3 regions of the Streptomyces sp. NPDC091272 genome follow, and region 3 is predicted to be linked to each of the others. Evidence: riboswitches for the same ligand, from Rfam matches in the RefSeq annotation. Region 3 holds a riboswitch; each other region holds the start of a gene.

What was found. A riboswitch is a leader RNA that binds a small molecule or an ion and turns the genes downstream of it on or off. The one in region 3 is predicted to bind cyclic di-AMP.
Region 1: another riboswitch for cyclic di-AMP. It lies ahead of ACIQM4_RS12980 (M23 family metallopeptidase); the one in region 3 lies ahead of ACIQM4_RS03970 (peptidoglycan DD-metalloendopeptidase family protein).
Region 2: another riboswitch for cyclic di-AMP. It lies ahead of ACIQM4_RS15230 (transglycosylase family protein); the one in region 3 lies ahead of ACIQM4_RS03970 (peptidoglycan DD-metalloendopeptidase family protein).

What each region holds. Positions count from the first base shown of each region.
Region 1 is NZ_JBIVVC010000003.1:802,299-808,663, reverse strand. It holds gene ACIQM4_RS12990 (PrsW family intramembrane metalloprotease) at 1-215, shown strand, start outside; gene ACIQM4_RS12985 (aldo/keto reductase) at 257-1,207, opposite strand; gene ACIQM4_RS12980 (M23 family metallopeptidase) at 1,343-2,641, opposite strand; cyclic di-AMP (ydaO/yuaA leader) riboswitch at 2,653-2,786, opposite strand; gene ACIQM4_RS12975 (PP2C family protein-serine/threonine phosphatase) at 3,096-4,400, opposite strand; tRNA gene ACIQM4_RS12970 (tRNA-Met) at 4,499-4,572, opposite strand; tRNA gene ACIQM4_RS12965 (tRNA-Lys) at 4,741-4,813, opposite strand; gene ACIQM4_RS12960 (DEAD/DEAH box helicase) at 5,030-6,365, opposite strand, start outside.
Region 2 is NZ_JBIVVC010000004.1:477,565-483,929, forward strand. It holds gene ACIQM4_RS15215 (hypothetical protein) at 1-1,076, shown strand, start outside; gene ACIQM4_RS15220 (cytochrome P450) at 1,086-2,357, shown strand; gene ACIQM4_RS15225 (transglycosylase family protein) at 2,475-3,593, shown strand; cyclic di-AMP (ydaO/yuaA leader) riboswitch at 3,849-4,045, shown strand; gene ACIQM4_RS15230 (transglycosylase family protein) at 4,048-4,755, shown strand; gene eno (phosphopyruvate hydratase) at 5,142-6,365, shown strand, end outside.
Region 3 is NZ_JBIVVC010000001.1:972,554-978,918, reverse strand. It holds gene ACIQM4_RS03985 (MBL fold metallo-hydrolase) at 59-1,267, opposite strand; gene ACIQM4_RS03980 (carbohydrate kinase family protein) at 1,531-2,421, shown strand; gene ACIQM4_RS03975 (SGNH/GDSL hydrolase family protein) at 2,444-3,235, opposite strand; gene ACIQM4_RS03970 (peptidoglycan DD-metalloendopeptidase family protein) at 3,515-4,513, opposite strand; cyclic di-AMP (ydaO/yuaA leader) riboswitch at 4,518-4,726, opposite strand; gene ACIQM4_RS03965 (tyrosine-protein phosphatase) at 5,038-5,838, shown strand; gene ACIQM4_RS03960 (DUF6126 family protein) at 6,006-6,263, opposite strand; gene ACIQM4_RS03955 (helix-turn-helix domain-containing protein) at 6,265-6,365, opposite strand, start outside.

The DNA of each region.
Region 1 (6,365 bases), on a different contig from region 3:
TGCGGTACCGGGCGCGGCGCGGGGCCGCGACCCCGGAGCTGGCCGCGGAGTTCACCGCCCGCGAGCGTGACCTGCTGGACCGACTCTGGCGGGGCAAACGGATCGCGGGCCCCGCCCTGGTGTACGCGGCCCAGGTCACCGGCCGAATACGGCTGCTGCCCCCGCCGTACCACCCCGCGTACGCGGCCACCTACAACCCGTACAAGAGCTACTAGCGCCGACACGGCCCCGTCAGTGGGCAGCAGTCGTGCGCCCGTCAGGCGGAAGCGCTGGTGAGCTTCGTCAGCTCGGCGTCCGTCAGGGTCACGTCCGCCACCGCGAGGAGCGCGGGCAGCTGCTCGACCGTACGGGCACTGGCGATCGGCGCCACCACGGTCGGCCGGGCGGCCAGCCAGGCCAGTGCCACGGTCGCGACCTCGGCGCCGTGCGCCCCGGCCACCTCGTCGAGCGCGGTGAGGACCTTGCGGCCGCGCTCGGTCTCCAGGTGCTTGGCCGCGCCCTCGGCGCGCGCACTCTGCACCTCGCCGCCGTCCGCACGGTACTTGCCGGTCAGGAAGCCCGAGGCGAGCGCGAAGTACGGCACGGCCGCGAGACCGGCCTGCGAGGCGACCTCCTGGAGCTCGCCCTCGTAGGTGTCGCGCGAGACGAGGTTGTAGTGCGGCTGGAGCGCGGTGTACTTCGCCAGTCCCTCACGCTCGGCGAGGTCCAGCGACTCGCGCAGCCGGTCGGGGGAGATGTTGGAGGCGGCCACGGCCCGCACCTTGCCGTCCCGGACGAGCTGGTCGAGTGCGCCGACGATCTCCTCGACGGGCACGGAGGGGTCGTCGAAGTGGGTGTAGTAGAGGTCGATGTGATCGGTGCGCAGCCGCTGCAGCGACTCGTCGGCCGCGGCCTTGATGTTGGCGGCGGAGAGCCCCTTGTACGAGGGGTGGGCGCCGACCTTCGTGGCGATGACGACGTCGTCGCGGTTGCCGCGTGACGTCAGCCAGTCGCCAAGGACGCGCTCGGACTCGCCGCCCTCGTTGCCCGGGACCCAGGCGGAGTAGGAGTCGGCGGTGTCGATGAAGTTGCCGCCGCCCGCGGTGTACGCGTCGAGCACGGCGAAGGACCGGTCACGGTCGGCGGTCCACCCGAAGACGTTGCCGCCGAGGGCGAGGGGGAAGACATCGAGGCCGGAATTGCCCAGCGGGCGCAGGTGAGAGGTCATAACTGGATCAACCACCCGGCCCGCCGGAGCTATTCCGTGCATCACCCATCGATTCCGAAGGGCCGCCGGTCCCTCAGACCGTCGGCCCCACACCGTCAGGTGCTCGGACCTCCGGTCCCTCGGACCGGACGTCCCTCAGACCGTCAGGCCCTTGCCGCGCAGCCAGGCTGCGGGGTCGATGCCGTCGCCGCCGGGCGTGTGCACCTCAAGGTGCAGATGCGGGCCGGTGACGTTGCCGGTGGCGCCGACGTTGCCGATGGTCTGCCCGGTCGAGACCTCGCCGCCCGCCGTGACGTTCATCTGCGAGAGGTGGCAGTACCAGATCTCGGTGCCGTCATCGAGTTCCAGCACGATCCGGTAGCCGTACGAGCCCGAGTAGCCCGCGGACTTGATCGTCCCGCCGTGCACGGCCTTGGCGGGCGTGCCCGTCGGGGCGGCGAAGTCGAGACCGGTGTGGTGCCCGGAGGACCACATCGAACCGGACTGTCCGAAGGTGGAGGTGAGGGTGTACGAGGAGGTGGGCAGCGAGTAGCTGGCGGCCAGCTTGGCGAGCCGCTCGGCCTCAGCCTTCGCCTCGGCCTCCGCCTTGGCCTTCGCCGCTGCCTTCGCCTCGGCCTCGCGCTTCGCCTGTTCGGCCTTCTCCGCCTTGGCGTCTGCCTGGGCCCGCTGCTTCTTGGCCTCGGCCTCGGCGTCCTTGACCGCCTGCTCACGGGCGGCCTCGTGCGCGGCCTCGTCGGCGACGGACCGCTGCTGCTCGGCCTGGTTGAGGATCCGGGCCCGCAGGCTCTCGCCCGCACCGGGGGTCTGCCCGGCAGCCGGAGCGGCCGGGTCCGGGGCCGGAACGGAGGCCGTCACCGAAGCCGTGGCGGACCCGACGTCGGCGCCGGTCCCCGAATCCGGGACCAGCGCCCCCACGCCCGGCAGCGACTCGGCGTCCGGCAGCGAGTCCGCGAGCGACTCCAGGGAGTCGGTGAGCTGGTCGGGCAGCGAGATGGAGACGGCCGGCTTCTCCTGGGCGGTGGCGATCCCGCCGGCGCCGACGGCGGCGATGACGCCGACTCCGAGCACCGTGGAGCTACGGGCCAGGGAGCCGCGCTGCTTGGCGACGCGGTGCTTGCCACGGACCGGAACGAGAGAGTCCTCGGTGGGGTTCCACTCCTCGGCCGAGGCGGCGGGAGCACCGAAGGAGCCCGCGGGGAACGCAGCTTTGGCGGGGAACGCGTCCCCGCCGGAGAATCCGTCACCCGCAGCGAACGCGTCGGCCGGTCCGTCGAACTTCGCGAAGCCGTCGGCTGGGCCGCTCATCGGGCCGTCCGTGTCGCTCGGGACGCCGTACGCCTCGTACGAAAAAGCGGGGGCCGCGAACGCGGGGGCCGCGGAGGGGGCCGAGAGAGCGGGGACCGGGGGTATGGGGGCAGGCCTGTTGGACGCCACTGGGGCGCGCTCCTTTCCTTCCTTCTCGCCTACCGGGTTAGCTGACGGGTTCGGAGCAGGAAGGTCTCCTACGGGCCAGGTTCGACCCGATTCACCCCAATTGGTGGTTCCCCGGTTTCCACATGGAATTCGGCGCACGCGCACGGCGCCGTCTCTGACGACGGCTGGGACGACCGCGCTGCGTTATCGAACGTTAATAGACACACAAGTGGAATTCCAAGCCGATCCAAGTGATCGTTAACGCCGCGCAGGCGGTCATGGCCGGTGCATACAGCTGGATATGACAGCAAATCAGGACGACACAGCAGCCCCTCGCTTCACCCGGTTCCCGACCCGCAAACCCTCCGTACCTGATAGATCGTCAATTGTTACGCGGAGGGCTCCCCCACCGGCACAGCCGGTAACGACCCGTGGCCCCCGTGTACACCGGCACCCACCCAGCGCTCACGGACGCTCAAGGGCGCTTCACGATCTCCACGGTCCGCCGCGGCTCCGACTGCCCCACCCCGGGGCGGCCCACCGCGAGCAGTGCCATGTCGTCCGTCTGCTTGCCGCCCGTGTGCACCCGCACGTCACTGGTCAGCGCGTCCAGCACGGCGTCGGGCCCGGGAAAGAGCGAGTGCCGCAGCCGGACCGCCGGGTCGTAGAAGACCCCTTCCGCGTTCCGGGCCTCGGAGAGGCCGTCAGTGTAGAAGACAAGGGTCGAACCCTCGGGGTAACGGAACTCCCGCGCCCGGTCCGGCCAGGACCCCAGCTCCCCCATCCCCAGCGGCAGCGCGAACTCCGTGGGTTGCAGCACGTCCAGCGCACCGTCCGCGTACAGCAGCAACGGCTCGGGGTGCCCGCGGTTCACCAGCCGTACGATCCCGGCGCCGCGCGGAATCTCGGCGAGCACCGCCGTCGTGAACCCCTCCAGCGCGTCCAGCCCTTCCCTGCGCCGCCCCTCGCGCGCCAGCGCCCGCTCCAGCCGCTGGGCGACGCCCTCCAGACAGCTCTCCGTCTCGGCCACCTCCCGGAAGGCGCCCACCACCACCGCGACCGCCTCGACGGCCTCCAGCCCCTTGCCCCGTACATCCCCCACGACCAGCCGCACCCCGTACGCGGTGTCCTGCACGGCGAACAGATCGCCCCCGATGAATGCGTCAGCCTCGGCCGCCTTGTAGCGGGCGGCCACCTCCAGCCCGCCGATCCTGGCCGGCGGGGTGGGCACGACGGCCCGCTGCGCCGCCTCCGCGATGACCCGCGCCGACGCCAGCTGCCGGTCGCTCTTGCGTACCACTCTGTTGATCAGGATCGCGAGCACGGACACCGTCAGCACGGTCAGCAGCTCGGTGAGGCCGACCACGGTGGTCAGCGCGTCGTTGGCGATCCGCAGCCCCAGCACGGCGAGCACGGAGGCACACGCGGTCAGCGCGGTGTTGGTCAGCGAGAAGAAGGGTGCGGCCACCAGGGGGGCCGCGGCGAACAGCGGCGAGGAGGTGAAGTTGGACGGCGTGAGCGCGTCGTAGAGGAGACCGCCCGCAATCATCAGCGCGGGCAGCGCCCGCACGAACCGCCGCGTCTTCCTGCCACGCCCGCCGCCCGCGGGACCGGCGCCGCCCCGGCCCCCGGCCCAGCCCCTCGCTCCGGCGCCGCCGCTCTCCCGCCCGTACCCCACCACCGTCAGTTCTCCTGCCCAGGTCCGCACCGGGTGCGGACGGTACCGCTCCCCACCCAGGCTGGCCGGAGCCGCGCCGTACGGCGAATCGGCATCGGCCAAGTGGGGGACGGAAGCCCGGTCCCTACCCACGACGACCCAACGCGGAAGGCCCGGAACTCTTTCGAGTTCCGGGCCTTCCGTGTGCACTACTTCTTCAGTAGCGGGGACAGGATTTGAACCTGCGACCTCTGGGTTATGAGCCCAGCGAGCTACCGAGCTGCTCCACCCCGCGTCGGTAAACACAACCCTACGCCATCCGGACAGCCCCGCCGACCACCCAGGCCACGGACCGCTCGCCCGCCAGCCGCCCCGCCCGCAAACGAAGGAGCGCCCCGACCGGTGTGAACCGGCCGGGGCGCTCCCCCGCACGTCGCGGGCGTGAGCCCGCCACTTCGTCCTGTAGGCCATGTCGGACTCGAACCGACAACCAACGGATTAAAAGTCCGCTGCTCTGCCAATTGAGCTAATGGCCCCCGGCAGGACTCCCAAGAGCATAGCTGCCCCGTCCGTGACAGCCGATCGGGTATCCGCGGAAACCTGGCCGGCGCCGTCGTGAGGGCGTGCCGCGTGCCCCGTGCGGTCGTGCTGCGTGGGCCCCGTGAGGGCGTGGCGTGCGGGCCTGCGCGGGTGCGGGAAAGGGCCCGCTCCTGGGGAGCGGGCCCTTTCCGGTGCTGCACGTTCAGGCTGGATCAGCCGTTGCGCTTCCAGCGGGGCTTGTCGTCGCGGCGGCCGAAGGAGCCGGTGCCGGTGCCGGTGGAGCTGCCGCGGTGGTCACCGCCGCGGAAGCCGCCGCCGGAGGACGGACGGTCGCCGCCACGGAAGCCGCCCGAGGGGCGCTCGTCACGACGGTCACGGTTGAACGGACGGTCGCTGCCGCCGGAGCGGAAGCCGCCGCCGGTGGGACGGTCGCCGCGGTCGTCACGACGGAAGCCGCCGGAGGCCGGACGGTCGCTGCGGTCGTCGCGACGGAAGCCGCCGGACGCCGGACGGTCGTTGCGGTCGTTGCCGCGGTAGCCGGTGGCCGCCGGGCGGTCGCTGCCGCTGCGCTCGCCGCCACGGAAACCACCGGACGGACGGTCGTCGCGGCGGAAGCCGCCACGGTCGCCACCGCGGTCGTCACGACGGTCGTTGCCGCGGAAACCGCCGGAGGGACGGTCGTCGCGACGGAAGCCGCCCGACGCGGGACGGTCGTTGCGGTCGCCGCCACGGTAGCCACCGGACGGACGGTCGTTGCGGTCGCCACCGCGGAAGCCACCACGGTCACCGCCGCGGTCGTCACGGCGGTCGCCGCCACGGAACCCGCCGCGGTCGCCGCCGCGGTCGTTGTTGCCGCGGTAGCCGCCACGGTCGTCACGGCGCTCGAAGTTGCCCCGGTCGTCGCGGCGCTGGCGCTGCTCCTCCGCTGCCTTGGCAGCGGCGGCGGCAGCGGCCTGGGCCTCTTCCTGGGCCTCGGCCTCGGCGGCGGCTGCGGCCTCGGCCACTGCTGCCTCCGGGTCCTCGCCACGCTCACGGGCGGCGCGGGCGACCAGGCGGTCGGCCTCCTCGCGCAGCTCGGTGGCGCGGCGCTGGATGCGCTCCAGCTCCTTGGCGAGCTCCTTGGCCTCACGCTCGGCCTGCTTGGCCGAGTTGGTCGCGGAGTCGGCCTGGACCTCGGTCAGCGAGCGGGCGCCGGTGATCTCGGCGACCTCCGGGTCGAACGCGCCCGAGCCGCCGACGATGTGGCGCGAGGCGTCGACGCCCGCGTCCTCCATCAGCCGGAAGATCTGGCGGCGCTGGTGCGGCAGGGAGAGGGAGACCACGACGCCCGACTTGCCGGCGCGGGCGGTGCGGCCCGAGCGGTGCAGGTAGTCCTTGTGGTCGCCGGCCGGGTCCACGTTCAGGACCAGGTCGATGCCGTCGACGTGGATGCCGCGGGCGGCGACGTCGGTGGCGACCAGGGCGTTGACGTAGCCCTTCTTGAAGTCTTCCAGGACGCGGGTACGGGCGCCCTGGGTCATGCCGCCGTGCAGGGCGTCGGCCTTGACG
Region 2 (6,365 bases), on a different contig from region 3:
TTCCCCTCGAACGAGGATGGAGCGAGAAGGAGTTCGCGGGACTGGCGTCGTTCGTCGCGGACGGCCGCGTCGCCGAGGTCCACGAGCACGGGGACCGCGCCCAGGTCGCCGCCCACTTCGCCTTCGGCCACCTGCTGCGCGACGAGTGGCACCACCCCGGCGCCCGGACCGCCCACCCGCGAGGGTGCCTGCTGGTCCGCGCCGCCGTCGACCTGGCCATGTGCGGGGTGGAAGGCCCGGTCTCGGAGAGCCTGTTGGCACGGCTGAGTGAGGGTCACGCTGCCGGGTCAGAGGGCCCGGCGGGCGAGTCGTACGGGGAGGCCTTCGCCTGGGCGGGCGCGGAGCGCTTCTCCATCCCGGGGTTCGGCCTGCTCGTCAGGGGCCGGCGGCAGGGTTCATGGAAGGCGCACGGGGCGGTGGTGGCGGGCGAGTGGCCGGTCCTCCACGAGGTGTGGGACCGGGTCCGGCACGAGACGCGGGACGACCCCGACGTCGACAGCGAGGCCCTGACGCGGGCCTACTGCGAGACACTGCGGCCCCGCGCGGAGGCCGGCGAGACGTCTGCCATGGTGCGACTCGGCCGCGCGGTCCCCGAGCGCACCGAGGCCCTCGCCTGGTACCGCAGGGCGGCCGACGCCGGAAGCATCGAGGCCGCGGCCGAGCTGGGCGTACTGCTCACCGAGTCGCCCGGCAGCGAGCAGGAGGCGATCAAGTACCTGGAGACCGCGGCCACCGCGGGACACCTCCCGTCCGCCCGCGCCCTCGGCGGCTTCCTCCGCGACTGGTCCGACCGCTGGCTCGGCGTCGCCGCCGCGACGGAGAGTGACGGTACGGAGCAGCCCCAGCCGCCCTCCGCCGAGCCTCCGGGAGGACCGGCGGGGGAGGCGACGGAAGATCCCGTCCCCGGCGCGGACGGCTTCCGCATCGACCTCGGCCACGCCCCGCCAGCCTGGTACCCGCAGGCACCCGACCCGGTCGAGTTCCATATCGACTACGCGCCGCCCGCCTGGTACCTGCGCAACAGCGCCTCCCCGCCCGAGGACCGCGGTCCCACCTCCGCCCCGGGCTCCGGTTAACGTCACAGCGTGACCGATTCCCGCGCCCCCGAACTCTTCACCTGGGAGTTCGCCACCGATCCCTACCCCGCCTACGCCTGGCTCCGGGAGCACGCCCCCGTGCACCGCACCACGCTGCCCAGCGGTGTCGAGGCCTGGCTCGTCACCCGGTACGGGGACGCCAAGCAGGCCCTCGCCGACCAGCGGCTCAGCAAGAATCCGGCGAACCACGCCGGGTCCTCGCACGCCAAGGGCAAGACCGGCATCCCGGGCGAGCGCAGTGCCGACCTGATGACGCATCTGCTGAACATCGACCCGCCGGACCACACCCGGCTGCGGCGGCTGGTGTCCAAGGCGTTCACGCCCCGTACGGTCGCCGAGTTCGCGCCGCGCGTGCAGGAGCTGACCGACCGGCTGATCGACGGCTTCGACGGGCGGGGGAGCGCGGACCTCATCCACGAGTTCGCCTTCCCGCTCCCCATCTACGCGATCTGCGAACTGCTCGGTGTGCCGCGCGAGGACCAGGACGACTTCCGCGACTGGGCCGGCATGATGATCCGGCACGGCGGCGGGCCGCGCGGCGGAGTGGCACGCTCCGTCAAGAAGATGCGGGCCTACCTCGCGGAGCTGATCCACCGCAAGCGCGAGGATCTGGGCAACGACCTCATCTCCAACCTGATCCGGGCCGGCGACCACGGCGAGCACCTCACGGAGAACGAGGCAGCGGCGATGGCCTTCATCCTGCTGTTCGCGGGTTTCGAAACCACCGTCAATCTGATCGGCAACGGGGTCTACGCGCTCCTGCGCAACCCCGGCCAGCGGGCCCGTCTCCAGCAGGCCCTCGCCGAGGGCGACGATTCCCTGCTCGCCACCGGTGTCGAGGAACTCCTGCGCTACGACGGCCCGGTCGAGCTCGCCACCTGGCGGTACGCCACCGAGGAGCTGACCCTGGGGGGTGCGGACATCGCCGTCGGTGACCCCGTGCTCGTCGTGCTCGCGGCGGCCGACCGGGACCCCGAGCGGTTCCACGATCCGGACACCCTCGATCTCAGCCGTCGGGACAACCAGCACCTGGGCTACGGGCACGGCATCCACTACTGCCTCGGTGCGCCGCTGGCCCGGCTTGAGGCGAGGACCGCGCTCGCGACCCTGCTGACCCGGCTTCCTGACCTGGAACTCGCGGGAGATCCTGCCGATTTGCGGTGGCGTGGCGGGCTCATCATGCGTGGACTGCGCACCTTGCCGGTCGAGTTCGGGGAAGCCGTACCGGTGCCGGTGACTGACGGCTCATCAGTGATGTGACCTTCGCGTGATCTGCACTGCACCGACTTGTGACGGGTGTTCGACTGCGGCTACGTTCACGGGCGACCCGGCAGTTACGACCTGAGGCCCGGTCACCGTCAGCTGAAAGGCAACCGCATGCGCTCCGGGAACGGTAAACACCGCCGCCCGCGTCAGGCACCCGCTCTCGTCGTCGCGGCCGGGGTGACCGGATCCGCACTCGCGATTCCGCTCCTGGGCGCCACCAGCGCCGGTGCGGTCGAGTCGAACACGTGGGACCGGGTCGCTGAGTGCGAGAGCGGTGGCATGTGGAGTGCCGACCTCGGCAACGGCTATTACGGCGGGCTCCAGTTCTCCCAGGAGCAGTGGGACCGGTTCGGTGGCGGTGCGTACGCCCCGCGGCCCGACCTGGCCAGCCGTTCGCAGCAGATCAAGATCGCCGAGAAGGTGTTCGCGGCCCAGGGCCCGAAGGCCTGGCCGAGCTGTTCCGTCGTCTCCGGGCTCACCCCCGGCGGCGGCTCCGGTTCCGGTTCCGGTTCGGGCGGTGTGGACGCCGCCGACCCCGGTACGGACACCCAGGCGCCGGCCACGCCCCCGGCGGGCTCCGTGAAGCCGGACCCCGGCGCGCCGGCCCATCGCGACACCCCGCGCGCGGACAGGAGTGGTGACGCCGACGCCGGGGCCACCACTGCCACCCCGGGCGCCCCCGTGGGCGGGCAGCCCACCGAGCCGGCGGCCGGCTCCAGCATCGGGCCCAGCGACGGGCCCGGCGCCGCGCAGCCGCCCGCCGGTACCGCCACGCCAGAAGCCACGCCCGGTACCGCCACGCCCGGTACGCAGGACCCGGGTGCACAGGGTTCCGGTGCCGCCTCCCCGGACGCGACCGCGACACCCGACGCCTCCGCCACCACCGACCCCTCGGCCACCGGCCAGGGCAAGCACCGCGGCGGGCCGGCGCCCGAGAACTCCGCGCCCGTATCGGACAATTCGTCCGGTAGTGGTGAGGGGGAGGAGCGGGAGACGGGTCGTCATGCCTCCCGTGGCGGCGACAAGGGCGGCGAGGCGCCCGCGCCCGGCGACTACACCGTCCGGCCCGGCGACAACCTCTGGCACATCGCCGACGAGGCCGAGGTGCCCGGTGGCTGGCCGGCGCTCTACGAGGCCAACCGCAAGGCCGTGGGCGACGATCCCGACCTCATCAAGCCTGGCCAGAGCCTCGATCTGAGTGAGAAGCAGGCCGTAAACCCGGGTAGTTAGAGGCCTTATGTCCGGTTCTGCGCAAGTGAGACATGAGTCTCTCTGCCCCAACTGGCGTGTCCCTGCCCGATGGTCCCGTTGTGTCCCCTCTGACCTGCGTAAACAACAGTGCAGTGGGGGCAAGTAGGGGTCGAATGTCCCCGATGTGCCTCTTTGAACATCGGGGACACCTGTGATTACGGTCGTCCTCGCTCGCCACCGGTGAGCACCGGAGCCCGTCACGCCGAATCCTGCCGGCGGGTCCCGGGAGCAGTCGTCGCGTAAGCGCCGTAGGCAGGAGCGGGGGACCCAAGGTAAGTGCCGGGCCCGGACGTTGAGAGACGTGTGGGAACGGCTTGGGGTGAAGCCGACGAAACGGAACGACGCAGCGATGCGGCGGTCCGGACCGGAGGCCGGGCGAACTCACAGCCCGAACCCGACAGCTCACCTCGAAGGCGTCGGTGAGGGGATTTCCATGTCGCTTTTCAGCAAGGGCAAGCACCGCCGTTCGTCCAAGGCCACCCGGGTCGTCACTCTCGCGGGTGTCGCCGGCGTCGCGGTCGCCGCTCCGCTGATGGGGGCCTCGTCGGCCTCCGCCGCCTCCGTCGACACCTGGGACGCTGTCGCCCAGTGCGAGTCCGGCGGCAACTGGTCCATCAACACGGGCAACGGCTACTACGGTGGCCTGCAGTTTACCAACTCCTCCTGGGCCGCCGCCGGTGGTACCCAGTACGCGCCGCGCGCCGACCAGGCCACCAAGAGCCAGCAGATCGCGGCGGCCGAGAAGCTGCTCGACATCCAGGGCCCGGGTGCCTGGGCCTGCGCGGGCGCCGGCAACCTCAGCAACGACGGTGTCGACCCGGGCGTCAGCACCGGCTCCGACGACGCCCCGAAGCAGGAGTCCGCTCCCAAGCAGGAGTCGGCTCCCCAGCAGGAGCAGCGCTCCGAGGCGCCCGCCGCCTCCCGCAGCGAGCACCGCTCGGTGCCCAAGGTCGAGTCCAAGGCCGGCGGCCCGATCAAGAAGGGTGACGGCGAGTACAAGGTCAAGTCCGGCGACACCCTCTCGAAGATCGCCGAGGCCAAGCACGTCAAGGGTGGCTGGCAGCACATCGCGGACCTGAATGAGGACGTCGTCTCCGACGCCGACCTCATCTTCCCGGGTCAGCAGCTCCACCTGAGCTGACCCCGCGGGGATCCCGGCGGCCCACCCCCGCCCGGTTCCCGCCCCGTGGGGCGGACGGCCCACCCCCGTCCGCCCCGCACACCGGACCCCGGCCGGGCGCGACTTCCCCCCAGTACGCGCCGGGCCGGGGCCCTTTTGTGTCCACGTCCCCTCATATGTGCAGAGTCCCGTGCGACGCATGGTGACGAGGTCCGTGACACATGGCGACGGCCGTTGGGCTGTTCGTCCTGTATTACAGGCATTCGGGCATCTTTTCGTCCCAGCGGGCGGTCGATCGGCCGGTTGATGCCTCCGGGCCGGTTAGGCTCATGTCGCAAGGCCGAAAGCGACCCTGCACGTGCGCCCGTCCATCGGGCGCGCCCCTCAGCGTCACATCCCATAAGGAGATGCTCGTGCCGTCCATCGACGTCGTCGTAGCCCGGGAAATCCTGGACTCCCGAGGCAACCCCACGGTCGAGGTCGAGGTCGGCCTCGACGACGGCAGCACCGGTCGTGCTGCTGTTCCGTCCGGCGCCTCGACCGGTGCCTTCGAAGCCATCGAGCTTCGTGACGGGGACCCGAACCGTTACATGGGCAAGGGTGTCGAGAAGGCCGTCCTCGCCGTCATCGAGCAGATCGGCCCGGAGCTCGTCGGCTACGACGCGACCGAGCAGCGCCTGATCGACCAGGCGATGTTCGACCTCGACGCCACCGAGAACAAGGGCTCCCTCGGCGCCAACGCCATCCTGGGTGTCTCCCTCGCCGTCGCGCACGCCGCGTCCGAGGCCTCGGACCTGCCGCTGTTCCGCTACCTCGGCGGCCCGAACGCGCACCTGCTGCCCGTCCCGATGATGAACATCCTCAACGGTGGGTCGCACGCCGACTCCAACGTCGACATCCAGGAGTTCATGATCGCTCCGATCGGCGCGGAGTCCTTCTCCGAGGCCCTTCGCTGGGGCGCCGAGGTCTACCACACCCTCAAGAAGGTGCTGAAGACCAAGGGCCTGTCCACCGGCCTGGGCGACGAGGGCGGCTTCGCCCCGAACCTGGAGTCCAACCGCGCCGCGCTCGACCTCATCGTCGAGGCCATCACGCAGGCCGGTTACATCCCCGGCGAGCAGATCGCGCTCGCCCTCGACGTCGCCGCCTCCGAGTTCTACAAGGACGGCAAGTACGAGTTCGAGGGCGCGTCCCGCTCGGCAGCCGAGATGACCGAGTACTACGAGGAGCTCGTCTCGGCGTACCCGATGGTCTCCATCGAGGACCCGCTGTACGAGGACGACTGGGCCGGCTGGCAGGTCCTCACCGAGAAGCTGGGCGCCAAGGTCCAGATCGTCGGCGACGACCTCTTCGTCACCAACCCGGAGCGCCTGGCCCGCGGCATCGAGGAGAACTCCGCGAACGCCCTGCTCGTCAAGGTCAACCAGATCGGCTCGCTCACTGAGACGCTGGACGCCGTCGAGCTGGCCCAGCGCAACGGCTTCAAGTGCATGATGAGCCACCGCAGCGGTGAGACCGAGGACGTCACCATCGCCGACCTCGCGGTCGCGGTGAACTGCGGACAGATCAAGACCGGCGCCCCGGCCCGCTCGGACCGCGTCGCCAAGTACAACCAGCTGCTGCGCATCGAG
Region 3 (6,365 bases):
ACGCTCGGACCCACGCGGACGCGGCGGTCTCGTCTCACGCGGACGGGGCAGTTTCCACTCACGCGGACGCGGCGGTCTCCTTCTGCGCGACGACGGCGGACGTCACGGGCCGCACGGCCTCGGGCGCCCGCTCCCCCGGGCCGGGCGCGGCGACGGCTCGCCACCAGGGCGACGAGGGCACCGAGTCCGACGTGGGTTCGAAGGGCTCCCCCGGGCACGGCACGGCGATCCGCGCCCCGGCCCCGGCTGCGGCGGCCACGGTGCCCTCCGCGGGCTCGTCCCACGGGTGCGGGGCGAGGTTGAAGGTGCCCCAGTGGATCGGCAGCATGACGCCGCTCGGGCTGCCGCCCTGGAGGTCGAGGTGGGCGCGCATGCCCTCTTCGGGGGTCATGTGGATGTCCGGCCAGTGCGGGCTGTACGCGCCGATCTGGATCATCGTCGCGTCGAACGGGCCGTGCGCGGCACCGATGTCCTTGAAGCCCTCGAAGTACCCGGTGTCCCCGCTGTGGTAGATCCGGTGCTCGGGCCCCGCGACGGCCCAGGAGGCCCAGAGGGTGTGCTGCTGGTTGCGCAGGCCGCGGCCGCAGAAGTGCCGGGCCGGGGTCGCGGTGAGGCTGATGCCGGCGACCTCCGTGCTCTCGTTCCAGTCGAGCTCGTGGATGCGCTCGGGCGGGACGCCCCAGTGCTCCAGGTGCGCGCCGACGCCCAGGGGGACGGCGAAGACCGCGCCGGTCGCCTTGAGGGCGCGGATCGTCGGCATGTCGAGGTGGTCGTAGTGGTCGTGCGAGATGACGACGACATCGACCTCCCCGAGGGAGGCGAGCGGGACCGGCACGGGGTGCAGCCGCTTGGGGCCCGCGAAGTTGAACGGTGAGCAGCGCTCGCCCCAGACCGGGTCGAACAGCACCCGCCGGCCGTCGATCTCGGCGAGCACGGTGGAGTGGCCCATCCAGGTCAGCCGCAGTCCTGACGGGGGCGGGTCGGCGATGTCGGCGAGCGTCGTCGGGTACACCGGGACGGTTCCGGCGGGGGCGCGCAGTACGCGCTCCTCCTTGCGGAAGTACGTCTTCATGAGACCGGACGTGGATTTGGGCGAGGGCCTGGCGGCCCGGGTGCCCTCGGGGTTCTGGAAGACGCCGTCGGCGAAGTTGGGCGAACGGCGGATGCGCGCCATGCGCTCCCCCGCCGGGTCGGCTCCGAACGCCGCGGTCCTCAGCCCGCGCAGCTTCTCGCGCAACGGCTTCTGCGGGGAATCCGCACTGGTCACGGCACCTCCAAAGGGATCGGCTTCCTTCCATTATGGGCACCGCGTCCGACAGCGCGGGAACGGGGCCGTTACGGGACGCCGCACACTACGAGGCGCATACCGGGAGAGAGGAGCAGACCGCATACTGAGGCGCGTCGGGGGATTCGTGGCACGGAGAGGGGAACGCGGTGTCGCAGCAGGGGCAGCAGGGGCAGCAGCAGGACGGTCCGGCCGAGGAGGGCGCGTCCGGGGGGAGCGCTGCCGGGGAGAGTCCGTACGACGTGCTGGTGATCGGCGGCAGCGGGGTCGACACAGTGGTGCGCGTGGACTCGCTGCCGGTACCCCTCGCGGACTCGGTCGGGGTGGCCCCCATCAGCGAGTGGCCGGGGCACACCGGCGGCAACGTGGCGCTCGGCTGCCAGGCGCTGGGGCTCGGCGTGAAGTTCCTGGACGTCATCGGCGACGACTGGATCGGCGGCCAGGTCAGGGAGCGGCTGGCGAAGGGGGGCGTGGACTTCGAGCCGCTGATCTCGCCAGCGGGCACCCGTCGCGCCGTGAACCTGGTGGACGCGTCGGGCCGGCGGATGTCGTTCTACGACGCCCGCGACCCATCGGATCTGCGGATGCCCGCCGACTTCGTCCTGCCGCACGTGCGCCGCGCCCGGCACGTGCACGTCACGATCATGGGGTTTGCCCGCCACCTCCTGGACGACCTGGTGGCGCGGCAGGTGCCGCTCTCCACCGACCTGCACGACTGGGACGGGCTCGCCGAGCACCACCGCGCCTTCGCGCTCCGCGCCGACCTGGTGTTCCTGAGCGCGGCCGGGGCGGGGACGCGGATCGGCGACGTGATGCGGGAGATCCTTCGCGAGGGCCGGGCCGAGGCGGTCGTGGCGACCGCGGGTGCGGGCGGTTCGTACCTGCTGACCCGTGACGGCGGCAGCACCCCGCGGCCGGTGCCCGCGAGTGTCCCGCCCGGACCTGTGGTGGACTCCAACGGCGCCGGCGACGCCTATGTCTCCGGATTCCTGTACGGGCGCCTGGCCGGACGCAGCCTTGAGGAGTGCGCCAGGCTCGGCGCGCTGGCCGGTGCGTACGCCTGCACGGTCGCGGGCAACACGTCCCTGATCTGCGAGGACGAACTGCTCGCGGGGGCAGGCGACCCGTCGGCCTGAGCACGGCAGGCCGGAACCGCCGTCAGAGCGGCAGCAGGTCGGGCCGCTTGGCCGCCACGTGGTCGCCGGAGCTCTCGCCGCGCAGCCTTCGGCCGATCCACGGCACCAGGTGCTCGCGGGCCCAGTCGATGTTGTCCCGGCGCGCCTCGACCCTGCGGCGCGGCGCCATAGGCGGCCACGGCTGGTCGGGGTCGGCCGGGATGTCCAGGCCGAGTACCTGACCGGCCCGCAGCGCCACCCGGGTGTGCCCCTCGGCCGACAGGTGCAACCGGTCGGAGTCCCAGGCGCGCCGGTCCTGCACGGACCGCAGCGACCACAGGTCCAGGACCGGGCAGCCGTAGCGGTCCGCGATGGAGCGTACGTGCGCCGAGTAGATGGCGGCCTTGCCACGCATGTGGCGCAGTACGGGGACGCCGCGGGTGTCGAACCCGGTGGTGACCATGACCGTGCCGACGGCCGAGGTCAGGTCGGCGACGGCCTTCTCGAACCGCTCGGCGACGTCGTCGGGGTCGCTGCCCGGCCGGATGATGTCGTTGCCGCCCGCGCAGAAGCTGACCAGGTCGGGGGCCAGCTGCCTGGCCCGCGGGACCTGCTCGGCCACGATCTGGTCGAGGAGCTTGCCGCGGACGGCGAGGTTCGCGTAACGGAAGGTGTGCTCGGGTACCCGGTCGTCGAGGAGGACGGCCAGCCGGTCGGCCCAGCCGGTGAACGCGCCGCCGGGACCGGGGTCGCCGACCCCTTCGGTGAAGCTGTCCCCGATCGCCGCGTACGACCCGATGGTGCCTGCGTTGAATGATCTCGAATCGTCTGCCACGTCGACACATCCTCCACTTCGGCAAGTGACCTACGCCACCGTAGGGAGGGGTTGACGGTGGGTGAGATATGCCACCGGTCAAGATTCATTCAACTCGGAATACATGATCCGCACCGCGCGGACGGACCTCGCCCCGCACCCGGGGACGGTACGCGGACGGACCTCGCCCCCGCACCGGGGGACGGTACGGGGGCGAGGGGGGCGTGCGTGCGCCGGACGGGCCGGTGGTGGGGGGACGCACTTACGCGGGGCGGCCCGGGGCCGCCCGTGGGCGTGCGGTCAGAGCGACACGCCGTGGCCGCGCAGGTAGGCCAGCGGGTCGACGTCCGAGCCGTAGCCGGGACCGGTGCGGATCTCGAAGTGCAGGTGCGGTCCGGTGGAATTGCCGGTCGAGCCGGAGTAGCCGATCTGCTGGCCGCCGGAGACGCTCTGACCGGAGCGGACGTTCAGCGCGGACAGGTGTCCGTACTGCGAGTAGCGGCCGTCGGAGTGCTGGATGACGATCTCGTTGCCGTACGCGCCGCCCCAGCCCGCGGAGACGACGGTGCCCGCACCGACGGCCTGGACCGGGGTGCCCGAGGAGGCGCGGAAGTCGACACCGGTGTGGTAACCGCTGGACCAGCTGCCGCCGAAGGCGCGGTACGGGGTGGAGACGCCGGCCTGGACGGGCGCGGTGAAGCCGGAACCGGAGCTCTGCTTGCGCTCGACGGGAGCGGAACTCTGCTTGCGCTCCTCGGTCCGCTTCTCGGTGCGCTGCTCCGTGCGCTGCTCGACGCGCTTCTCGGTGCGCTCGGCCTGCTGGCGCGGCGCGGGCGCCGTGGCCTTCGTCCCGTGCGCGGCGTCGCGGGAGTCACCCGACCCCGCGGGCGCCTTGCCACCGAGGGTGAGCTTCATGCCGGGAAGGATCAGCGACGGGTCCTCGCCGACGACCGACTCGTTGTCCGTGTACAGCTTCTGCCAGCCGCCGCGCACGCTCTCCGCCGCGGCGATCTTCGACAGGTTGTCGCCGGTGACCACGGAGTACGTGCGGTTGCCGGTCTTCTTGGCGTCGGCCTGCGGCGCGGCGGCCGGGAGGTGGGCCGTCCGCTGCTGGGGCAGCTGCTTGAGCAGTGCCTTCTGCGGCTGGGCGACGGGAGCGGCGCCCTTGTCGGCCGCGTGCGCGCCGGTGGCTCCGATCAGCGGGAGCGCCAGTGCGGCGCCGCCCGTACCCGCGGCGACGAAGCCACGGGTGAGCGTGGAGCTGGACTTGGGGCGGCGGTGCTTACCCTTTGCAGGCATGACGGATTCCTCTCCGGCGCCTGCGAGGTGAGCTGTCGGGTTCGGGCTGGAGATGCCCGGCCGCACTCCCTGAGGAGTACGGCTTCACCCCGAGCCGGACCGGCGGACGAGCGCTTCCGGTTCCGGCGTACTACCTGGGTCCCCCGCTCCTGCCACACGAAGAAGTCATGGGTGCGGATTCCGAGCGGTGGCAGGATTCGGCGGTCCACCCGGATTGACGGTGACCGTAAGCGAGTGCGGACCTTCCGAACAAGCCGTTCTCTTCTTCTCCTTTCCCTCGGCACTCCTTCTTCACGGCTCTCCCTGTGATCCATTTCCGTCACTGCCGTCATCAGCCGCCCCTGGCCTGCCATTTGACGGCCCGTGGGACCAGGGCCACCGCTCCGTATGATTCTGCTCACTCCGCCCCGTACCGGGGCAACTTGGGTGCCTAAGGCACCTATTTCGGCGGGTCATGTCGTATCGTCTGTCCGTGCCGCCGTCGGCACTCTCCGGGCCGGCGTACGACCGTGTGAGGAGCACTCGTGACGCAGCAGGTATCGCCGTCGGCCGAGCCCGACCTGGCAGGAGTACGGAACTGCCGGGACGTGGGCGGCCTGCCGACCGAGGACGGTCGCACGGTGCGGCACGGACGGCTCTTCCGCAGCGGCCACCTGGCGCACGCCACCGCCGAGGACGCGGCGTTCCTGCGTTCACTGGGGCTTCACACCGTCTTCGACTTCCGCAATGCCGCGGACCAGGCGATGGAGGGGCCCGACATCGAGCTCGCCGGGGTGCGGAACGTGAACATCCCGCTCAGCGACCCGGCGGACGGCGCCGAGTTCTGGCGGATGGTGCGTGACGGCAACATCGACCAGCTGCGCGAGATCCTCGACGACGGCAAGGCCGCCGCCCGCATGAGCGGTTCGTACCGGCGGATGATCCTGGACCGCACGGCGGACCACAGCCGGGTCCTGCACGCCCTCGCCGAGGACAGCGTGCCCGCCCTGATGCACTGTGCGGCCGGCAAGGACCGGGCGGGCCTGGCGGTCGTGGTGACCCTCCTGGCGGTCGGCGTCGAGCGGGAGGCGATAGTCGCGGACTACGTCAAGTCGAACGACCCGCACCGCCGCTACAAGGTGCGCCGCAGCAGCAGCTCCCCGGAGGCGACGAACGAGGAGGTGATGGTTCTGCTCGCACCGCTCTTCGACGCCCGCGCCGACTACCTGGAGGCGGCCTTCGCCGCCATCGCGGACACGTGGGGCGACACCGAGACCTACCTGACGCAGGGCCTGAAGCTCACGCCGCAGACCCGCGAGGCACTGCGCGAGCGGCTCACCGCATAGCCCGCCCCTCCGGAACACGACCCGCCCCGCCCTGCCCGGGACACGACCCGCCCCCGGCCCTCCGGAACACAACTCGCCCCCGCCCCGCCGGGACACGGCGGCAAGCGGCCTCGCCCCGCCCTGCCGGGGCACGGCGCCGAGCGGCCCCGGCCGCCGTCCGAACCGCCTCAGCCCTTGCCCCCGAGGGTGAACAGCAGATAGACGAAGGCCGCGAAGACGTGGCCCACCGCGACGTACAGGAAGACCCGCAGCACCAGCCCGCGCGGCGCCCGGTCCTCGACGAAACCGAGCACACCGGGCCGGCCCGCCCCGTCGTTCCAGTCGGCCTTGCGGCCGGCGTCGTGCCTCTCGTCGCGGGCCGCCTCCTGTGCGGCCCGCGCGATCGCGGCCATCGCGGCGGTCTGGGACTCGCTGAGCTCCGGCATCTCATGACTCCTGGGGCAGGCAGAGCCCGGCGGCGGCGCTCTGCATCAGTGTGTGTACGAACAGCAGTTCGGCACCGGCCGACGTCACCGCGGTGATCCGGT